Regions from separate parts of the Enterobacter chinensis genome, predicted to be linked through region 3. Evidence: predicted binding sites of a transcription regulator. Region 3 holds the regulator's gene; each other region holds the start of a gene.

Region 1 (6,923 bases), on a different contig from region 3:
AGCGTTTGCGTTTATCCCCCGCCGGGCATAACTTCCTGCGCTACAGCAGGCAGATCCTGGCGCTGGTGGATGAAGCGCGCATGGTCGTGGCGGGCGACGAGCCGCAGGGGTTATTTGCCCTCGGTGCGCTGGAGAGTACCGCCGCGGTGCGCATCCCTGAAACGCTGGCGCTGTTTAACCAGCGCTACCCGCGCATTCAGTTTGCCCTTTCTACCGGGCCATCCGGGACGATGATTGACGGCGTGCTGGAGGGAACCTTAAGCGCCGCCTTTGTTGACGGGCCTCTGTCGCACCCGGAGCTGGAGGGGATGCCGGTCTACCGGGAAGAGATGATGCTGGTCACGCCTGCCGGTCAGGCGGAAATCTCACGCGCCACGCAGGTCAGCGGCAGCGACGTTTACGCCTTTCGCGCAAACTGTTCGTACCGTCGACATCTGGAGAGCTGGTTTCATGCGGACAGAGCCACGCCCGGGCGCATTCATGAGATGGAGTCCTATCACGGCATGCTCGCCTGCGTCATCGCGGGTGCGGGCATCGCGCTGATGCCGCGCTCAATGCTGGAGAGTATGCCGGGACACCATCAGGTTGAAGCCTGGCCGCTGGCGGAAAACTGGCGCTGGCTCACCACCTGGCTGGTGTGGCGGCGCGGAGCGATGACCCGCCAGCTGGAAGCCTTTATAGCGCTGCTAAACGAACGTCTACAACCAGCGCCTTCTCCATAAACAGGCTGAGCGGATCGTCAACGTACGGGGCAAACGCCGGGCGCATTTCGTATCCGCACTGTTCGTAAAGACGAACCGCGGCGCGCTGTTTGATGCCCGTCTCCAGCCGTACCGTATGGCAATGACGGCTCAGGGCCTCATCTTCCAGGGCGGCCAGCAGCGTTTCGCCGAGATGTTGCCCCCGATGAGCTGGGTCGATATAGACCCGCTTCATCTCCCCCGTTCCGTCGCCGTTGAGCACAATGGCCCCACAGCCGACCGCCTGAAGCTGCTGGTCGCGAATGACCATCAGGATAAGCGAGGCTTCCGGCAGCGCAGCCAGGTCGAGCAGATGATTGCTTTCGGCGGGATAGAGCTCGCTCTGGTAGCGGTCAAGCGCCGCGATCAGTTTGAGAATGTCCGGGTGACGTGCAGATTCAGAGGTAATGGAATACATGGCAGGCTCCTTGCTTTTTTTTTGAGACTAAATTTGAACATAGCGCAGGCCTGCCGGGGTGCTTCATAGTATTAACTTATGTCATGACGCCAGCGTCAGCGGGATATCCAGCTCCCGAAGCTGCGCCTGCGTCGTCTCATCCAGTCTGCTGTCGGTGACAATATCCGTGAGCGAATTAAGATGCGCCACGTTAAACAACGACCAGGCACCGTACTTGGAGCTGTCCGCCAGCAGCACGCGACGTTTTGCATTGGCAAGTAAATCACGCTTCAGCGCGGCCTTCTCTTCCGTTGGCGACGTTATGCCGCGGGTGATATCCCATCCGTTACAGCTGACAAAAGCCACGTCCGGCCAGACGTTTTGTAGCAAGCGACGCCCGTGTTCACCGATGCAGGACTGGCTCGAATCATCGATACGTCCGCCGATAATCGTCACCTCAATCTGGCGGAACTCCGAGAGAAACAGCGCGATGTGCAAGTCGCTGGTGATCACGCGAAGCGGCAGATGCGTCAGCTGGCGCGCGAGTTCAATCATCGTGGTACCGGCATCGAGCACAATGGCGTCACCTGCTTTAACAAAGCTCGCGGCCGCGCTGGCGATGGCGTGCTTTTCCGCCAGGCTGCGCTGCATTTTTTCATGCGTCGTGGGCTGGGAAGGAATAAACCGGTTGAGAGTGACCCCGCCATGGGTACGGCTGATCACCCCTTCCTGATCGAGCTTGATCAAATCCCGACGAATCGTCGCCGGCGAGGCATCGGTAATCGCCACCAGCTGATCCACCGTCACCAGATTGTGCCCTTTCAGGTAATCCATTATCTGCTCTAACCGGTTATATCCCTTCATATCATTCCCGTGTGATTTGCATAGCCAACTGAATAGACACCGTCATGCTCTCAGACTTGGCTTTACCGGTCCATGCAATATCGAACGCGGTTCCGTGGTCTGCTGAGGTACGGATAAACGGCAAGCCGGCGGTGATATTCACCCCGTCGTAAAAGCCGAGTAATTTTAGCGGAATATGCCCCTGATCGTGATACATCGCAACGACCATGTCATACATTCCTTCGTGACATTGCATAAATACCGTATCCGGCGGACACGGTCCGGTGACGTTTAACCCCTGCGCTTTCATCGCCTTAACGGCCGGGCCGACAATCTTGATCTCTTCATCACCAAACAGGCCGTTCTCCCCCGCATGCGGGTTGACGCCGGCAACGGCAATGCGAGGATGCTCGAACCCGACGCGTTTCAGGAAGCTATCCGCAATGCCAATCACGGTTTTTACCCGATCCTGATTGAGCGTATCAAGGAATTTGCGCAGCGCAATGTGGGTGGTGATGTGAATCACCTTAAGCTTATCGGTATACAGCACCATGGCGTAATCTTTGCTGTTGGTCAGGTGCGCCAGCAGCTCGGTATGCCCTGGATAAAGGTGACCGGCCTGGTGCAGTGCCTCTTTATTCAGCGGCGCCGTCGCGATAGCCTTCACCTTGCCCGCCATCGCCAGTTCGGTGGCACGCTTCACGCAGCGATAGGCCAGATCCCCTGCCGCAGGCTGCACGACGCCCGGCTTTAGTGCATCAGGATCCGCAAGCGGTTCGTCAAGCACGTTAATCACGCCCGGGGCAAAATGCGCGTCGCTCACCGCGTCGATAATACGCATATCCGCCTGCCCGGCGATCCCTTTCTCCAGCACCCGCTGCAGCGTTCTGGCGCAGCCCACCACCACGACAGGCGCCCCTGACAGCTCGCCCCCGGTGAGGGATTTGATAATGATTTCCGGGCCAATGCCGGCCGGGTCACCCATGGTTACAGCGATGATTTTAGTCACTCAGTCTCTCCTCGATAAAATGCAAAACCTCAAGCAGTGTCTCTTCCTTTCCGAAGCCCCCTGCTTTGGTCATTACCGGCCGCTGCCAGCTACAACCCAGAAATTGTCCGACCGGTACGCACTGTGCGATGCACCCGGTAATTTCAAACCCGCGGGCATCAAGTGCCCTGGCGACAGCCATCGCCACATCGCCTCCGGAGACGTACAGCGCGTCCGGTTCGTGCACCGCAAGCACCTGTCGGGTTAATTCGCCTAAAAACGTACAGATTTTTTCGCCCAGGCCTGCGCGGGTGACGTGATGCAGCTGACAGAGTTGCTCCACCTGATGGCGAGCCTCCTGGCCCGCGCAGGTATGCACAATGCAGTGATGGCCAGACTGAAGCACCTGCGCAATCTGTTCGAGATACCCGTCCGCGTCGCCGCGCAGCGCGTCATTCACATTGATGAATACCGACACGACGCCCGTCATACCTTTAGCCCGCGTAATTTGTTGTTGAGCGATCTCACTCATTGAGCCCACCACGGCAAGCAGCTGTTTGTGTCGGGCCGGGGCCAGATGACGGGCCAGCGCATCGCACAGCCCGGCCGAGCCCACCAGCAGCGGCGTCTGCGCGCAGCCCAGCGCGGCGCTGATAATGGCGTCCAGCTCCTCGTCGGTCTGTGAATCAACGATGAGCCACTCCGTTCCTTGCGCCAGTTCGGCTGTCAGCGTCCTCACGGTCACGTTTTTAACGCTCACGTCGGTAAACAGGTCAGCAATAGCGGCAGACGGGACGGGCGTTTTGGGATCGCTGGCAAATTCGGTTTCATTCACCGGAATGCCGTTTACCAGACACCTGCCGTGCCGCGTGATGCGCCCTGCCGCAGGATATGCCGGGGCAATAATCACCTGTCGCTTGCCGCTTAATGCCTTCAGGGCCTGTGACTCAGCCCCCGCGTTGCCGCGCAGCGTGGAATCCATCTTTTTGATGAGCCAGCGGGCATTTGCGATATCCGCCCCGAGAGCGGCCACCTTTTCCGCCGCCTGCGATGCCCGCAGCGCCCGGGAATCGGTATTGACGATCAGCGCATCGGTCGGCTGGGTTAAAGGCGTATGAAACGCCACGCTGACTTTTTTGCCGCACAGCGCCAGGCTGACGCCGGCATCGTTAGCGCCGGTAAAGTCATCCGCGACGACCACCACCTCTCTGTACAGATTGTTCACTTTCATCCCCACTCCGGGTTCGCCTTTCCTGTTAATGATTATATTCAATCATGATTGATTATATGTGAGCAAGATCAAGTTAATCAGTTTGCGAATAAATTATAAATTTAGCCACACGATGACCATGAAGCGTCTTATTTGAGCGAAATCAATCATGGGCACAGAGACAGGAGAAAAGTGTGGGTACGATCAACAGCACCATTATTAGCGGCGCGAATGCTATCGCCGCCATCAGGCCGTTACTTACTGATAAAACGCAGCTCTTGCTGGTGACGGACGGCAATATTGCGCGTCTGGAGGCGGCGAAGCAGATCCGCGCGATCCTCGAAGAGGACAACCGCCGCGTCACGATTATTGACACGGTGCCGCCTGAACCCTCCCACCATGATGTGAGCCAGCTGCTCGCCGGGTTAACGGGAACGTTTGGTCTGGTCGTCGGGCTAGGCGGGGGGAGCGTACTGGATGTGGCCAAACTGCTTTCGGTGCTCTGCCACCCGCAGTCACCGGGGCTGGACAGCCTGCTGGCGGGAACAAAACCCGTGGCGCGTATCTCCTCGTTGCTGATCCCGGCTACTGCCGGAACCGGTTCGGAAGCGACGCCGAATGCCATTCTGGCCATACCGGAGCAAAACACGAAAGTGGGCATTATCTCCCCCGTGCTGCTGCCCGATTACGTCGCCCTGCTGCCGGAGCTGACGACCAGCATGCCCGCGCACATTGCCTCATCCACCGGGATTGATGCCCTGTGCCATCTGATAGAGTGTTTCACCTCAACGGTCGCCAACCCGGTCAGCGATAACGCCGCGCTGATGGGCCTGTCTAAGCTGCTCAGCAACATTGAAACGGCCTGCGCCGAACCGGGCAATCTGATGGCGAAGCTGGAGATGCTGTGGGCGTCTTACTACGGCGGGGTCGCCATTGCGCACGCCGGCACGCATCTGGTTCACGCCCTTTCCTATCCGCTCGGCGGCAAATATCACCTGCCGCACGGCGTCGCCAACGCCATTCTCCTGGCGCCCTGCATGCGCGCGGTTCGTCCCCACTGCGTGACGAAATTTGCGCAAGTCTGGAATTTGGTGCCCGGCGCGGAGACGACGCTATCAGACGAAGATAAATCCCACGCGCTGGTGGAATACTTTGCCGCACTGGTGCGCAGGCTCAACCTGCCGGACAACCTGGAGACGCTGGGTGTCCCACGCGAGGACATCGCCGCACTGAGCGATGCGGCCCTTAACGTTAAACGGTTAATGAACAACGCCCCTTACCAGGTCAACCACGACGAGGTGCAGGCAATTTACCGGACGCTGTTTCCCCAACATTAATATCGAAGGAGTGAGAAATGCGTAACACAATCAGGGGCGTGCTGACGGCCATCGTGACCCCCTTTGACACGGAAGGCGCGCTGAATCTGTCGGGTCTTAAACGACAGCTCGATCGTCAGCTCAGCGCGGGCAACGGCATTTTCTGCGGTGGCACCAACGGCGAGTTCTTCGTGCTGAACGAAGAGGAAAAAATCGCCGTCACCCGTACCTGTGTGGAGGCGGTTGCCGGGCGCGCGCCGGTCGTGGGGCACATTGGGGAGATCTCAACCCGCGAAACCATCCGTCTGGGGAAACAGATCGCCATGCTGGGCGTCGATGCCGTATCCGTCATTACCCCTTACTTCGTGCCGCTAAAGCAGGCTGAGCTTGTGGCGCACTACACCGCGATCGCCGACGCGCTGGACGTACCGGTATTTCTGTACAACATACCGGCGCGTACCGGCAACATCATAGAGCCCGTGACCGCACGCACGCTGGCCGGGCATCCCAACATCATCGGTATTAAAGACAGCGCAGGAAGCTACGAGAGCCTGCGCGGATTCCTCAATGCGGTAAGCGACATTGACGGGTTCGACGTGCTCAACGGTCCGGATTCACTGATCCACCAGGGTTTCGTTGACGGATGTTCAGCCTGTATTTCCGGGCTGGCGAACGTGGCGCCAGCGGCCATCAACGCCATCTGGTCACGCTTTAACGCGGGTGATATCGAAGGTTCCCGGCTGGCGCAGGATAGCGTCACTCAGCTGCGCACAGAGCTGTACAACGTGGCGTTTTCGCCTGCCGCCGTCAAAAAAGCGCTGCAGATTATGGGAGAAGAGGTCGGCGAAAGCCGCTATGCCGTGGCGTTTAACGAACAGCAGCTTGAAGAGATACGTCGAATAGTGACAACGTCACTGAATTAACCGGCGTTGGTTTCGTCCATAAGAATACCGGGTGCCTGAGGTGCCCAGGATTCACTCGCCCTGAAGAGAGGCAAAGATGAATAATTTTACCGCTGAAGATACCCTGATTATTGTGGGCATAGTCATTGCCTACATCCTGTTCACCACCTGGCTGACCTTCCGGATCCGCAGTAAAAACTCCGGGGACTTTATGGAAGGCTCCCGCGCAATGCCGGCGTTTATCGTCGGGATCCTGTTGATGTCCGAGTATATTGGCGCTAAATCCACCATCGGCACCGCGCAGGCGGCGTTTGAAGACGGGTTTGCCGCGTCATGGTCCGTTATCGGGGCCGCGATTGGCTTCCCGCTCTTTGGGCTGTTGCTGGTAAAGCGCATATACAACACCGGGAAAATCACCATCTCGGGTGCGATTGCTGAAAAATACGGTAACAGCACCAAAAACATTATCTCCATCATCATGATTTACGCCCTTCTGCTGGTTAACGTGGGGAATTACGTTAGCGGCG
Region 2 (6,923 bases), on a different contig from region 3:
CGGTGATTTTTGCCAATGAAGTGGCGACCGGTCTGTTTGGCCATCTGGTGGGCGCTATCGCGGGTGGCTCCGTTTACCGTAAATCGACATTCCTGCTCGACTCGCTGGGCAAGCAGATCCTGCCGGAATGGCTGACTATCGAAGAGCATCCGCACCTGCTGAAAGGGCTGGCCTCCACGCCGTTCGACAGCGAAGGCGTGCGTACCGAACGTCGCGATATCATCAAAGACGGCGTGCTGACCCAGTGGCTGCTGACCAACTACTCTGCGCGCAAGCTGGGGCTGAAAAGCACCGGTCATGCGGGCGGTATCCATAACTGGCGGATTGCGGGACAGGGCCTCAACTTTGAGCAGATGCTGAAAGAGATGGGCACCGGTCTGGTGGTGACCGAGCTGATGGGCCAGGGCGTAAGCGGCATCACCGGGGATTACTCTCGCGGTGCGGCGGGCTTCTGGGTGGAAAACGGCGAAATCCAATATCCGGTGAGCGAAATTACGATTGCGGGAAACCTGAAGGACATGTGGCGCAACATCGTTACGGTCGGTAACGATATTGAAACACGCAGCAATATACAGTGTGGTTCTGTATTACTGCCGGAAATGAAAATCGCCGGACAATGACAATAGAGATAGCGTTTTCTTAATAATAAAAAAGGAAGTGAGCAATGCGTAAACATCTGTTAGCGATCGTCGCGGCTTCAACGCTGGTTCTTGGCTCTTCTGCGTTTGCTGCCGATCTTGAAGACGACATGGGCATCCTCGGTCAAAACCTGAAGGTGGTGCAGAAAACGGACAATGCGGCTGAAATGAAAGACGCACTGACCAAAATGCGTGAAGCAGCGCTGGACGCCCAAAAAGCGACACCGCCAAAGCTGGAAAGCAAAGCGGCGGACAGTGCAGAGATGAAAGATTACCGCCACGGCTTTGACGTGCTGGTCGGCCAGATCGACGGTGCGCTGAAGCTGGCAAATGAAGGTAAAGTGAAAGAAGCCCAGGCGGCGGCCGAGCAGTTTGTGACTACGCGCAACACGTATCACAAAAAGTATCGTTAATTGGGTGCCTGAGCTGTACGTCCTTCCTCCGTATGCGGAGGCGCATTACGCGCCCCCGCATCTTTGCTCCCTACCGGCCGGAGCGACAATCCATCCGCGCTGTCACTTCAAGCGAGCCGTTTCGAAAACGGATCTCGCACAGTGTTTTCCTCGTCACCAGCGTTAAGATGATTATTGTCAAAGAAATAATCATCAGAACCCCGATACTTGGGTTTCTGCGTTTCATGGATGCCTCCTTGCTTTAAAGCGGGCGAGGTAGCAAACATCACGTGGCTAGACGTGTCGTTTACAGCCCCGTCCTGATTTAAATTCAGGTAGGGGCTTTCCACTTTCCGTCCCATGCCTGAGACGGTCAGTCTCAAGCACCCGTCGCCACTCTAGCGAATCCCCATAAGAAAACCTTATCCACATCACATTTCTACGAGCCCGCTCGGAATCTTTTCCGCTTCGCTTACCCCTTATTTGCCGCGCGATAGCGTGATATTCATCACGTAAATCCAGAGTTTTATCCATATTCAGCGCATTTATGTGGCACAGATCACTGCTGCGGCTCGCCTTTCCACTTCGAAGTGGAAAACAACTCGCTACAAACAATTCCCCCTCAACGTTAGTTTTATTCCAGAGCCATTAACGGGGTAAGACCAGTGATTAACGGAGCGGTAATGAACGACGTTGGGGAACAGACAGTGCAAACAGAGCAGCTCGCGAACACTATGCTGCAGCAGGTTTATGCCCTGCTGGCCCGGCACGACATCATCCCCAATGCAGTACAGGAGCAGATGCTCACCTCCCACGTTCGCGCAATGGCGCACCGGTCCGTGACCGGCGAGCCGCTGCCGGAGGTTGAAGCGGAGCTGTTCGACGAAATTTCACCCGATTCAATGCAACTTGCCCGTGAAGTGGTAGCGCAGTTTGGCAACCTTCCTGATGAAGAAGCCTGGCTGCTCTCCGTTCACTTCGAAGTCGCGAAAGACAACCTTTAAGGAGCAACACATGGAACAGATTACAGTCGTGATTGGCGATCGCCTGGGCAAAGGTCAGAAAGTGGCCGCGGGTGTGGAAAAAGCAGGTGGACGCGCGGTTGTCGTACCGGGTATGGCTGCCGATATGAAGCTCGGTGACGTGATGAAAGCGGAAAACGCCACCTTCGGCATCTCCTTCTGCGGCAGCGGCGGCGCGGGCGCAATTACTGCTCAGACCAAATATGGCTACAAAGCCAAATACGGCATGCGTTCCGTGGAAGAGGGCGTGACCGCCATCAACGAAGGCTGCAACGTGCTGGGCTTTGGCTTTATGGATAAAGAAGAGCTGGGCGAGCGTCTGGTGCAGGCGTGGCAGAAAAAATACGGCGCATAAGCATGAAAGAACAGTTCACAACCACGGTGAGAGTGAAGGGCAAAGGCGACGCCAAAGCGCGCGCCTTTGCTGACGCGCTCAACCACGTTCAGGCCGCGGTGATGAAAGCCTCACCGCATATCTTACTGCGTATTGAGCCACAGGATGTGCAGGTCGTTCAGGCGCAAGAAGCGGTGCGTAAAGAAGCGTTTCTGTTCTTCTTTTTGCGCCGGGAAAGACGCACCTACAGCGTGGAGCTGGATGTGACCGTCAACGTGACCGCCATCAATCTCGACCAGGTGGATTTCGTCACGCAACGCTGATTATTCATAAAAGGGCAGACTGATGTTCTTAATTATATTAATAAAATCGCTCATCATTGGCGGCCTGGTTGGCGTCGGTGTCGGAGCCGGGGCTGCACGCATGTTTCATGCGCCTACCACACAGGGTATGGGCGCGTTTCGTACGTTAGGGGAACTGAACTCCTGTGAAGGGGATCCGGCGTCCCACTTCTCCTTTGGGTTAGGTTTCTTCTTTAACGCCTGGGCCTCTTCCGTGGCCGCAGGGGCTTTCACACAGGACGTTGACCACCGCATCATCCCGAACTGGGGTGCTGCTGCACTGATGATCAAAAACCGTAACGTCGGCGAAACGCTGCACGACCCGCGCAAAATGGCGATTGCCTGCGGCCTGATCGGCATGATCGTCGTGACCTTCCTGAACCTGACCGCCTCCTCCGTGCCGGCTGCGCTTCAGGTCACCGCCGTGAAGGTGCTGGTGCCGGCGGCAAACCTGCTGGTTAACACCGTCATGCCGGTGATCTTCTGGCTGGCGGCCATCGACGCGGGTAAAAAGTCGGGCTTCTGGGCCACCATCTTCGGCGGCGCAGCGCAGCTGATTATGGGCAACGCCGTACCGGGCCTGGTGCTGGGGATCCTGATCGGTAAAGGTGTTGAAGAGAGCGGCTGGAACCACGTTACTAAAGTGATGATGGCGGCTATCGTCCTGCTCTTCGTGCTGAGCGGCTTCTTCCGCGGCTTCGACATGAAGATGATCGAATCCTTCCATCTGACCGTGCCGAACTGGCTCGACATGATCCACAACTCGCTCAGCGGTAAATAACGGAGCCTCTACATGGAACAGAATAAAGGTTTTTGGTATGCCGACTGGTCGTTCCCGATCTTCGTTGGCCTGCTCTCCTCCGGCGTGTTTGCCGGGACGCATATGTACTACCTCTACGGCATCGGCGCGTTTAACGAAGTGGCCTTCGTGGCGATGCTGAAGGCGGGGATTGATACCGGCGTCTACGGCGCGGTCGCGGCGTTCGGCGCAAGCTTCCTGTTCGCCCGTATTATCGAAGGCTCGCTGGTGGGTATTCTTGATATCGGCGGAGCCATTCAGACCGGCGTGGGTCTTGGCGTTCCGGCGCTGCTGCTGGGCGCGGGCATTATGTTCCCGGTGACCAACTTCATTGCTGCGCTGATTACCGGCCTGGTAATTGGCCTGGCGATTGGCTACGTCATCATCCTGGCGCGTAAGTTCACCATCAATCAGAGCAACTCTACCTACGGTGCAGACGTGATGATGGGCGCGGGTAACGCCTCCGGCCGCTTCCTCGGGCCGTTGATTATCCTCAGCGCCATGACCGCCTCCATTCCGATTGGCGTGGGTTCACTCTTAGGTGCGCTGCTGTTCTACATCTGGCAGAAGCCGATTACCGGCGGCGCGATCCTCGGTGCCATGCTGTTGGGCTGGCTGTTCCCGGTCGCCCTTTAATACCCGCGGGCGCTCAGGCGCCCGCCTTATCAGGAGATCCTCATGTTTGATTTACTCCTGCGCCGTGCGCGCCTCACCGACGATACCCTGACCGATATCGCCATTCAGGATGGGAAGATCGCGGCGCTGGGCGAGATTGACGCTCCCGCACATAAAACGGTTGAGCTTAACGGCGAAGTCTTTGTGAGCGCTGGCTGGATTGACTCACACGTCCACTGTTACCCCAATTCCCCGATTTATCACGACGAACCGGACAGCGTCGGCATTGCGACCGGCGTCACCTCCGTGGTGGATGCGGGCAGTACCGGAGCCGACGACGTAGATGACTTCTATGAGATTACCCGCAAAGCCTCAACCGAGGTGTTTGCCCTGCTGAATATCTCCCGCGTGGGGCTGATTGCGCAGAACGAGCTGGCCAATATGGCCAACATCGACGCCGACGCTGTCAAACAGGCGGTGAAACGCCACCCCGATTTTATCGTCGGCCTGAAGGCGCGCATGAGCAGCAGCGTGGTCGGCGAGAACGGTATTACGCCGCTGGAGCGCGCGAAAGCCATCCAGAAAGAGAATGGCGATTTGCCGCTGATGGTCCACATCGGCAACAACCCGCCGAACCTCGACGAAATCGCCGAACTGCTGAGCTCGGGCGACATCATCACCCACTGCTATAACGGCAAGCCAAACCGCATTCTGACGCCGTCCGGCGAGCTGCGTGCCTCAATCACCTCGGCCCTGAAGCGCGGCGTGCGTCTGGACGTCGGCCACGGCACCGCGAGCTTCAGCTTTGAGGTGGCGAAACGCGCCATCGCGATGGGCATTCTGCCGCACACCATCAGCTCGGATATCTACTGCCGCAACCGCATTAACGGCCCGGTGGGCTCGCTGGCGAGCGTGATGTCGAAGTTTCTCGCCATCGGCATGTCATTGCCGCAGGTGATTGACTGCGTAACCGCCAATGCTGCAGACGGCCTGCGCCTGACGCGCAAAGGCCGCATTCAGCCGGGTCTCGACGCTGACCTGACGCTGTTCACGGTTAAACGCCAGCCGACGCTGCTGACGGATGCCGAAAACGACAGCCTGCAGGCTGAACACATTCTGGTGCCGCTTGCCGCGATCCGCGCGGGCAAGGGCTACATGACCGAACAAGGGAGCACGGAACATGCCTTCGATTTATGAGAAATACCATTTAAAACAAGTCATCAACACCTCTGGCCGCATGACGGCGCTGGGCGTCTCCACGCCGCGCCCGGAAGTGGTTCAGGCGGCGATGGACGGCATGAATCACTATTTTGAAATGAAGGATCTGGTCAACAAAACCGGGGAATACATTGCGAAGCTGCTGGATGTGGAAGGGGCGACTGTGGTCTCCTGCGCATCGGCCGGTATCGCCCAGTCCGTGGCGGCGGTGCTGGTCAAAGACAGCGACTGGCTGCTGGAAAATCTGCACGTCACGCCAGTTGAAAACAACGAAATCGTGCTGCCGAAAGGCCACAACGTGAACTTTGGCGCGCCGGTGGGCACCATGGTGGCGCTGGGCGGCGGTAAGCTGGTGGAAGCGGGCTACGCTAACGAATGCTCCGCCGATCAGCTGGCGGCGGCAATTACCCCACGCACCGCGGCGATCCTCTACATCAAATCTCACCACTGCGTGCAGAAAAGCATGCTCAGCGTTGAGCAGGCGGCGGCGGTGGCGCGTAAGCACGATCTGCCGCTGATCGTCGACGCCGCAGCGGAAGAAGATCTGCATACCTACTACCGATCCGGAGCCGATCTGGTGATCTACAGCGGCGCGAAGGCAATTGAAGGGCCAACCAGCGGGCTGGTGATCGGCAAGACCCAGTACGTCGAGTGGGTGAAGCGTCAGACGGCGGGCATTGGCCGCGCGATGAAGGTGGGTAAAGAGGGCATTCTTGGCCTGACCTGCGCCATCGAACATTACCTTACCGCGACCAAGGAGAGCGGTGCCGAGATGGTGGCGAAGATGACGCCGTTTATCGACGCGCTCAACACCCTGAACGGCGTCACCGCGCGCGTGGTCTGGGACAGCGCCGGTCGCGATATCGCCCGTACCGAGATTAAATTTGACGAAGCGACCACCGGCGTCGGCACCGGCGAGCTGGTGAACGCGCTCAAGCAGGGCGAATACGCCATTTACTTCCGTGGCTACAAGGCCAACGAAGGGATTATCGAAGCGGACGTGCGCAGCGTAAACGCAGACCAGCTGAACATTGTGTATCGCCGCATTAGCGAAGTATTAGGACAGGAGAAAAAAGCATGAAACTGACCCCCAACTTTTACCGTGACCGCGTCTGCCTGAACGTGCTGGCAGGCTCGAAAGCCAACGCCAGCGCCATTTACGAGGCGGCGGAAGGCCATGTGCTGGTGGGCGTGCTCTCCAAAAATTACCCGGATGTGGCGAGCGCGGTGGCCGATATGCGCGAATACGCTGCCCTGATTGATAACGCGCTCTCCGTGGGCCTTGGTGCGGGCGATCCGAACCAGTCGGCGATGGTGAGCGAAATTTCCCGCCAGGTGCAGCCGCAGCACGTTAACCAGGTCTTTACCGGCGTCGCCACCAGCCGCGCGCTGCTGGGGCAGAACGAATCGGTCGTCAATGGCCTGGTCTCCCCGACCGGCACCGTCGGGATGGTCAAAATCTCCACCGGCCCGCTGAGCAGCGCAGCTATGGACGGTATCGTGCCGGTTGAAACTGCGATTGCCCTGCTGAAAGATTTCGGCGGCAGCTCAATCAAATACTTCC
Region 3 (6,923 bases):
TCGCTCCGGTGTAGAGGTTGCCTTTGCGGTCGGCTTTAAAACCGGCAATCAGCGCCACGTTTGGCGAAAGGTCGACGTAGAGGCGTGAGTAAAGTTCGATGTAGGTGTGAATCGCACCGATTTCGAGCTGACCGTCTTCCAGCAGCTGCGAAATACGAAGGCTCTGCGTCCCGGAGAAAGAGAAGTCCAGCTTGCGGGCGATGCCTTTCTCAAAGATATCCAGATGCTCGCTGCGGCCGACGCTCGGCATGATCATATGCAGGTCGTGGACAATTTGCGGGTTCACTTCAGCGAGGGAGCGGGAAAGGAAATCTGCCTGCTTCTGGTTGTTGCCTTCCAGAACGACTTTGTCGCCCGGTGCGATCAGCTTCTCCAGCATGGCGACAAGATCGCCGGTCGGCAGTACCTTGCCCTGCACCGGTACGGACGCCAGACGACGTGCTTTTTCGCTACGTCGGGTGTTCCATTGCCGGGTGGGTGTTTGCCCAGATAACATTATTAACCTCCTGATTCAGCTAATCATTTTGATTTGCTTAACGTTGAGTAAAGTGTGCGCTCTGGTGAGAAAGGCATCAATTAAGCGTAGAGCGGAATCATTAGCCTGAGAGTAATAATCAAGGTAAAGATTTGTGATCGGGATCAGTTCATGTTTCGGAAAACCAGGCTAAACGGGGTACAATTCGGAAAGTATCGTTAATTTCCGACAAGAATCAGCATCGCGCTTATGACCCAAATCATTCCATCAGACTTCGACATTGCAGCCGAAGACAGCACTGAGTTCGTGCCTATGCGCGGCGTCGCCAATCGCCATTTGCAGACCATGCTGCCGCGACTGATCCGCCGCAAGGTTCAGTTCACCCCGCACTGGCAACGCCTTGACCTGCCAGACGGTGACTTTCTGGATCTCGCCTGGAGCGAAGAACCGGAGCAGGCCCGCCATAAGCCGCGTCTGGTGGTCTTTCACGGCCTGGAAGGCAGCCTGCACAGCCCCTATGCGCATGGGTTAATTGAGGCGGCAAAAGCCCGCGGCTGGCTCGGCGTGGTGATGCATTTTCGTGGCTGTAGCGGCGAACCCAATCGTCAGAAACGCATCTATCACTCGGGTGAAACCGAAGACGGAACGTGGTTTTTACACTGGCTGCGTGAAAACTTTGGCACAGTTCCCACCGCTGCCGTGGGCTATTCGCTGGGCGGAAATATGCTGGCCTGTCTGCTGGCGAAAGAGGGTGAAAGCGTACCGCTGGATGCCGCAGTGATTGTCTCCGCGCCGTTTATGCTGGAGCAGTGCAGCTACCACATGGAGAAAGGCTTTTCCCGCGTCTATCAGCGCTACTTGCTCAACCTGCTGAAGGCCAACGCGGCGCGTAAGCTGAAGGCCTACCCGGATACCCTGCCGGTCAGCCTGCGCCAGCTGAAAAAAGTGCGCCGTATTCGCGAGTTCGACGATCTGATCACCGCGAAAATTCACGGCTTCGCCGATGCGATTGACTATTATCGTCAGTGCAGCGCCATGCCGCTGCTCAGCAAGATCGCGCAGCCGACGCTCATCATTCATGCCAAAGATGACCCTTTTATGGATCATCACTCGATCCCCGCTCAGGAATTCCTGCCCGACAACGTTCACTATCAGTTGACGGAGCACGGCGGCCACGTCGGGTTTATCGGCGGTACGCTGCGTCGCCCGAAAATGTGGCTTGAGACGCGTATTCCTGACTGGCTAACCCCTTATCTGGACGGTGCAAAATGATTATTCCCTGGCAGGATCTGGCTCCCGAAACGCTCGATAATCTGATTGAAAGCTTTGTATTACGCGAAGGCACCGATTATGGTGAACAGGAACGCTCGCTTGAGCAAAAGGTCAACGATGTAAAGCGCCAGCTGAAAAGCGGCGACGTATTGCTGGTGTGGTCAGAACTGCATGAGACGGTCAATATCATGCCCCGCAACGCGTTTCACGGCTGATCTTCCAACCTTTTCAGTCAGGGAGTTGCTATGTCTGCCAGACATCCGGTTATTGCCGTTACGGGGTCGAGTGGTGCGGGAACCACCACCACCAGCCTCGCATTTCGCAAGATTTTCGCCCAGCTGAATCTCCGTGCGGCGGAGGTCGAAGGCGATAGCTTTCACCGCTACACACGTCCGGAGATGGACATGGCCATCCGTAAGGCGCGCGATCTGGGTAAACACATCAGCTACTTCGGCCCGGAAGCCAATGACTTCGGCCTGCTGGAACAAACCTTTCTGGAATACGGTAAGAGCGGCAAAGGGCAGTCCCGCAAGTATCTGCATACCTATGATGAAGCCGTGCCCTGGAATCAGGTGCCGGGCACCTTCACCCCCTGGCAGCCGCTGCCGGAACCCACCGATGTGCTGTTTTACGAAGGATTACACGGCGGCGTGGTCACGCCTCAACACGACGTGGCGCGTCACGTGGATCTGCTGGTCGGGGTGGTCCCTATCGTTAACCTGGAGTGGATCCAGAAGCTGACGCGTGACATGAGCGAGCGCGGCCACTCGCGCGAGGCGGTGATGGATTCCGTCGTTCGTTCAATGGAAGACTACATCAATTACTTAACGCCGCAATTCTCCCGCACGCACATTAACTTCCAGCGCGTGCCGACGGTGGACACCTCCAACCCGTTCGCCGCCAAAACGATACCGTCCCTGGATGAGAGCTTTGTGGTGATCCATTTCCGCAATCTTGAAGGTATCGATTACCCCTGGCTGCTGGCGATGCTGCAGGGCTCATTTATTTCGCACATGAATACGTTGGTAGTGCCGGGCGGGAAAATGGTGCTGGCGATGGAATTAATCATGACGCCGCTGGTGGAGCGGTTGATGGAAGGGAAGCAGATCGCATAATCAGTTTTGCCCGGTGGCGCTGCGCTTACCGGGCCAACAATCCGTAGGGCGGGTAAGCGCAGCGCCACCCGCCAAAAGATTAAGCCTCGATCACTTCATACGAATGGGTAATTTTTACCGCTTTCTCCAGCATTAACGCCACAGAGCAGTACTTCTCCGCAGACAGGTCCACCGCACGCGAGACCGCCGCGTCTTTCAGTTCTTTACCGGTGACAACAAAGTGCAGATTAATGTGGGTGAACAGGCGTGGCGCCTCTTCGCGACGTTCTGAGGTGAGTTTAACCTCGCAATCTGTCACGTCATGACGACCTTTTTGCAAAATCGACACTACGTCAATCGCACTGCATCCACCTGCTGCCATCAGCACCATTTCCATTGGGCTTGGTGCTTTGTCGCCGGAGTTACCATCCATCAAAATCTGGTGTCCTGACGCGGACTCGCCCAGGAACGTTAAACCTTCAACCCACTTCACGCGCGCTTGCATATTTTTGAACTCCAACGTTGCATTTTTGGTGACAGATTACGCGTGTGTTACATTTCTCGCAATGGAAGGCGACCTGCATCATGCTGAAGCGAGACACCAGGAGACACGCGGCGAAAGCTATGCTAAAACACTCAGGATGCTACAGTAATACATTGACGTTACACGTGTATGCAGAGGACATCAAACTTTACTGGCTGCGAAACGTTACGGTAGCCGACTTCCCAGGGTATGGGTAAGAATTCGATTGCAACCCCAGAGTCCGGATGCATCTGATGACTCTGGTGACAGCTTATAACAGAGGATAACAGCGCATGGTGCTTGGCAAACCGCAAACAGACCCGACTCTCGAATGGTTCTTGTCTCATTGCCACATTCATAAGTACCCATCGAAGAGCACGCTGATTCACCAGGGTGAAAAAGCGGAAACGTTGTATTACATCGTTAAAGGCTCGGTGGCAGTGCTGATCAAAGATGAAGAAGGGAAAGAAATGATCCTTTCTTATCTGAACCAGGGCGATTTCATCGGTGAACTGGGCCTGTTTGAAGAGGGCCAGGAACGTAGCGCCTGGGTTCGTGCAAAGACAGCATGTGAAGTGGCTGAAATTTCTTACAAGAAGTTCCGTCAGCTGATTCAGGTTAACCCTGACATCCTGATGCGTCTTTCTTCCCAGATGGCGCGCCGTCTGCAGGTCACCTCAGAGAAAGTGGGTAACCTCGCCTTCCTGGACGTGACCGGCCGTATTGCGCAGACCCTGCTGAACCTGGCGAAACAGCCAGACGCAATGACCCACCCGGACGGCATGCAAATTAAAATTACCCGTCAGGAAATTGGTCAGATCGTTGGTTGTTCCCGTGAGACAGTAGGCCGTATCCTGAAAATGCTGGAAGATCAAAACCTGATCTCCGCCCACGGTAAAACCATCGTGGTCTACGGAACGCGTTAATTCCGCTTAAACGGCGTGCCACCACAAGGTGTCACGCCGTTTTTGTCTCTACTCCCCATGTGGCGCAGGCTGATCTATCACCCGGAAGTTAACTACGCACTGCGACAAACGCTGGTGTTATGTCTTCCTGTGGCCGTAGGCCTGATCCTCGGACATCTTCAGCAAGGCCTGCTGTTTTCTCTCGTCCCTGCCTGCTGCAACATTGCCGGTCTGGACACGCCGCATAAGCGCTTTTTCAAACGCCTGATTATTGGCGGCTGCCTGTTTGCGGGCTGTAGCCTCGCCGTACAGCTTCTGCTTGCCCGGGATATTCCGCTGCCGCTGATTCTGACCGTGCTGGCCATGACCCTCGGCGTCACGGCCGAAATCAGCTCGCTGCATGCCCGCCTGCTTCCCGCCTCATTGATTGCGGCCATTTTCACGCTTAGCCTCGCCGGAAATATGCCGGTGTGGGAGCCGCTGCTGATCTACGCCCTGGGAACGCTGTGGTACGGGCTGTTTAACTGGTTTTGGTTCTGGCTGTGGCGCGAACAGCCGCTGCGTGAATCCCTGAGCCTGCTCTATGTGCAGCTGGCGGATTACTGCGAAGCCAAATACACCCTGCTCACCCAGCATACCGATCCGGAAAAATCCTTGCCGCCGCTGCTGACGCGCCAGCAAAAGGTGGTGGATCTGATAAGCCAGTGCTATCAGCAGCTGCATATGCTCGCCGCCAACAAGAACCACGAATACAAACGGCTGCTGCGCACCTTCCAGGTTGGGCTGGATCTGCAGGAGCATATCTCCGTTAGCCTTCACCACCCGCAAGAGGTGCAAAAGCTGGTCGAGCGCAGCCACGCCGAAGCGGTGATCCGCTGGAACGCGCAGACCGTGTCGGCGCGCCTGCGGGTCCTGGCTGACGATATTCTCTACCACCGCTACCCCACGCGCTTTAACATGGAAAAACAGCTCGGCGCACTGGAGAAAATCGCGCGCCAGCATCCGGATAACCCGGTCGGCCAGTTTGCCGCCTGGCACTTCAGCCGCATCGCCCGCGTGCTGCGTACACAGCGCCCGCTTTACCCCCGCGATCTGATGGCGGATAAGCAAAAGCGGCTTCCGTTATTGCCCGCGCTCAGAAGCTATCTTTCTCTTAAATCTTCCGCTCTGCGCAACGCCGCCAGAATTAGCGTTATGCTCAGTACCGCCAGCCTGATGGGCATGGCGCTGCATCTGCCAAAACCCTACTGGATCTTAATGACCGTGCTGTTTGTCACCCAGAACGGTTACGGCGCTACGCGGGTGCGTATTCTGCATCGGGCCGGCGGAACGATGGCGGGGCTGATTATTGCGGGCGTGACGCTGCACTTCCACGTGCCGGAAGGTTATACCCTGGCAGGGATGCTGGCGATTACGCTGGTAAGCTACCTGATTATCCGCAAAAACTACGGCTGGGCGATGGTGGGCTTCACGGTGACGGCGGTATACACACTGCAGCTGCTCACGCTCAATGGCGAACAGTTTATTGTCGCCAGGCTGATTGATACCCTGATCGGCTGCCTGATTGCCTTTGGCGGCATGGTCTGGCTGTGGCCGCAGTGGCAAAGCGGGCTGCTCAGGCAGAACGCTCACGACGCGCTGGAGGCCGACCAGCAGGCCATTCGCCTGATCCTGAGCGACGACCCGCAGCCCTCCCCGCTGGCTTATCAGCGGATGAAGGTCAACCAGGCGCACAACGCCCTGTTCAACTCGCTCAACCAGGCAATGCAGGAGCCGGGCTTTAACTCGCACTATCTGGCGGACATGAAGCTCTGGGTGACCCACAGCCAGTTTATCGTCGAGCATATTAACGCCATGACGACGCTGGCGCGCGAGCACACGATGCTGACGCCAGACCTGGCGCAACGTTACCTGCAGTCGTGTGAGATTGCGTTGCAGCGCTGTCAGCAGCGTCTGGAATATGACTCGCCGGGTGAGTCGGGAGATTCGAATATTCTGGAAGCGCCGGAGACGTTAACCCACGGGCCTATGAGCACCCTGGAGCAACATTTACAGCGCATTCTGGGGCATCTGAACACCATGCACACCATTTCGTCGGTGGCATGGCGTCAGCGTCCGCATCACGGGATTTGGCTAACCCGCCGGTTGAAGCGAACCGAGTATTAGCCTTTAACGATCTTCGCGACCGCCGCGGCAAAGCGGGTTAATCCTTCTTCAATGTCTTTGTCTTCCACCACCAGCGATGGCGCAAAACGCATCACGTCCGGTCCCGCATTCAACACCATCACCCCTTCGTGGGCGGCGGCGTGCAGGAAATCGCGCGCGCGACCTTTGTACTGTGGCTTCAGCTCGGCACCAATCAACAGGCCCATGCCGCGGATCTCGCTGAACACGTCGAACTGGTCATCGATCTGCTGCAAATGCTTCACAAACAGCTCGCGCTTTGCGTTCACACCGTTCAGCACCGCCGGCGTATTGATGATGTCGAATGCCGCACCGGCAATGGCGCAGGCCAACGGGTTACCGCCATAGGTAGAACCATGCGACCCCACGTGGAACGCCGAAGCGATGTCCTGAGTGGTCAGTACCGCACTCACCGGGAAACCGCCGCCGAGCGCTTTGGCGCTGGTCAGAATATCTGGCGTCACGCCGTA

What was found. The regulator CRP, encoded in region 3, controls carbon source genes, mostly activating them, when cyclic AMP is high. The targets are predictions, from matches to a motif close to ATGTGANNNNNNTCACAT.
Region 1: the regulator CRP is predicted to act here: its motif matches at 4,256-4,273, upstream of PYW49_RS02875 (iron-containing alcohol dehydrogenase).
Region 2: the regulator CRP is predicted to act here: its motif matches at 1,578-1,595, upstream of PYW49_RS16905 (glycine dehydrogenase).

What each region holds. Positions count from the first base shown of each region.
Region 1 is NZ_JARDVI010000001.1:573,246-580,168, reverse strand. Features, by position in the region: gene ptrR (putrescine utilization regulator PtrR) at 1-722, shown strand, start outside; gene PYW49_RS02895 (GNAT family N-acetyltransferase) at 676-1,158, opposite strand; gene PYW49_RS02890 (DeoR/GlpR family DNA-binding transcription regulator) at 1,240-2,001, opposite strand; gene PYW49_RS02885 (D-threonate 4-phosphate dehydrogenase) at 2,003-2,989, opposite strand; gene dtnK (D-threonate kinase) at 2,982-4,199, opposite strand; gene PYW49_RS02875 (iron-containing alcohol dehydrogenase) at 4,373-5,515, shown strand; gene PYW49_RS02870 (dihydrodipicolinate synthase family protein) at 5,533-6,417, shown strand; gene PYW49_RS02865 (sodium:solute symporter family protein) at 6,494-6,923, shown strand, end outside.
Region 2 is NZ_JARDVI010000005.1:371,082-378,004, reverse strand. Features, by position in the region: gene pmbA (metalloprotease PmbA) at 1-620, shown strand, start outside; gene cybC (cytochrome b562) at 665-1,051, shown strand; gene PYW49_RS16910 (Hok/Gef family protein) at 1,122-1,244, opposite strand; gene PYW49_RS16905 (glycine dehydrogenase) at 1,696-2,034, shown strand; gene PYW49_RS16900 (SFCGS family glycine-rich protein) at 2,045-2,407, shown strand; gene PYW49_RS16895 (DUF4312 family protein) at 2,410-2,709, shown strand; gene PYW49_RS16890 (DUF4311 domain-containing protein) at 2,732-3,508, shown strand; gene PYW49_RS16885 (DUF4310 family protein) at 3,521-4,162, shown strand; gene PYW49_RS16880 (amidohydrolase/deacetylase family metallohydrolase) at 4,205-5,338, shown strand; gene PYW49_RS16875 (DgaE family pyridoxal phosphate-dependent ammonia lyase) at 5,322-6,440, shown strand; gene dagF (2-dehydro-3-deoxy-phosphogluconate aldolase) at 6,437-6,923, shown strand, end outside.
Region 3 is NZ_JARDVI010000008.1:46,723-53,645, forward strand. Features, by position in the region: gene mdcA (malonate decarboxylase subunit alpha) at 1-496, opposite strand, end outside; gene PYW49_RS20905 (hydrolase) at 725-1,747, shown strand; gene PYW49_RS20910 (YheU family protein) at 1,744-1,962, shown strand; gene PYW49_RS20915 (phosphoribulokinase) at 1,993-2,862, shown strand; gene PYW49_RS20920 (OsmC family protein) at 2,942-3,346, opposite strand; gene crp (cAMP-activated global transcriptional regulator CRP) at 3,658-4,290, shown strand; gene PYW49_RS20930 (YccS/YhfK family putative transporter) at 4,348-6,435, shown strand; gene argD (bifunctional acetylornithine/succinyldiaminopimelate transaminase) at 6,432-6,923, opposite strand, start outside.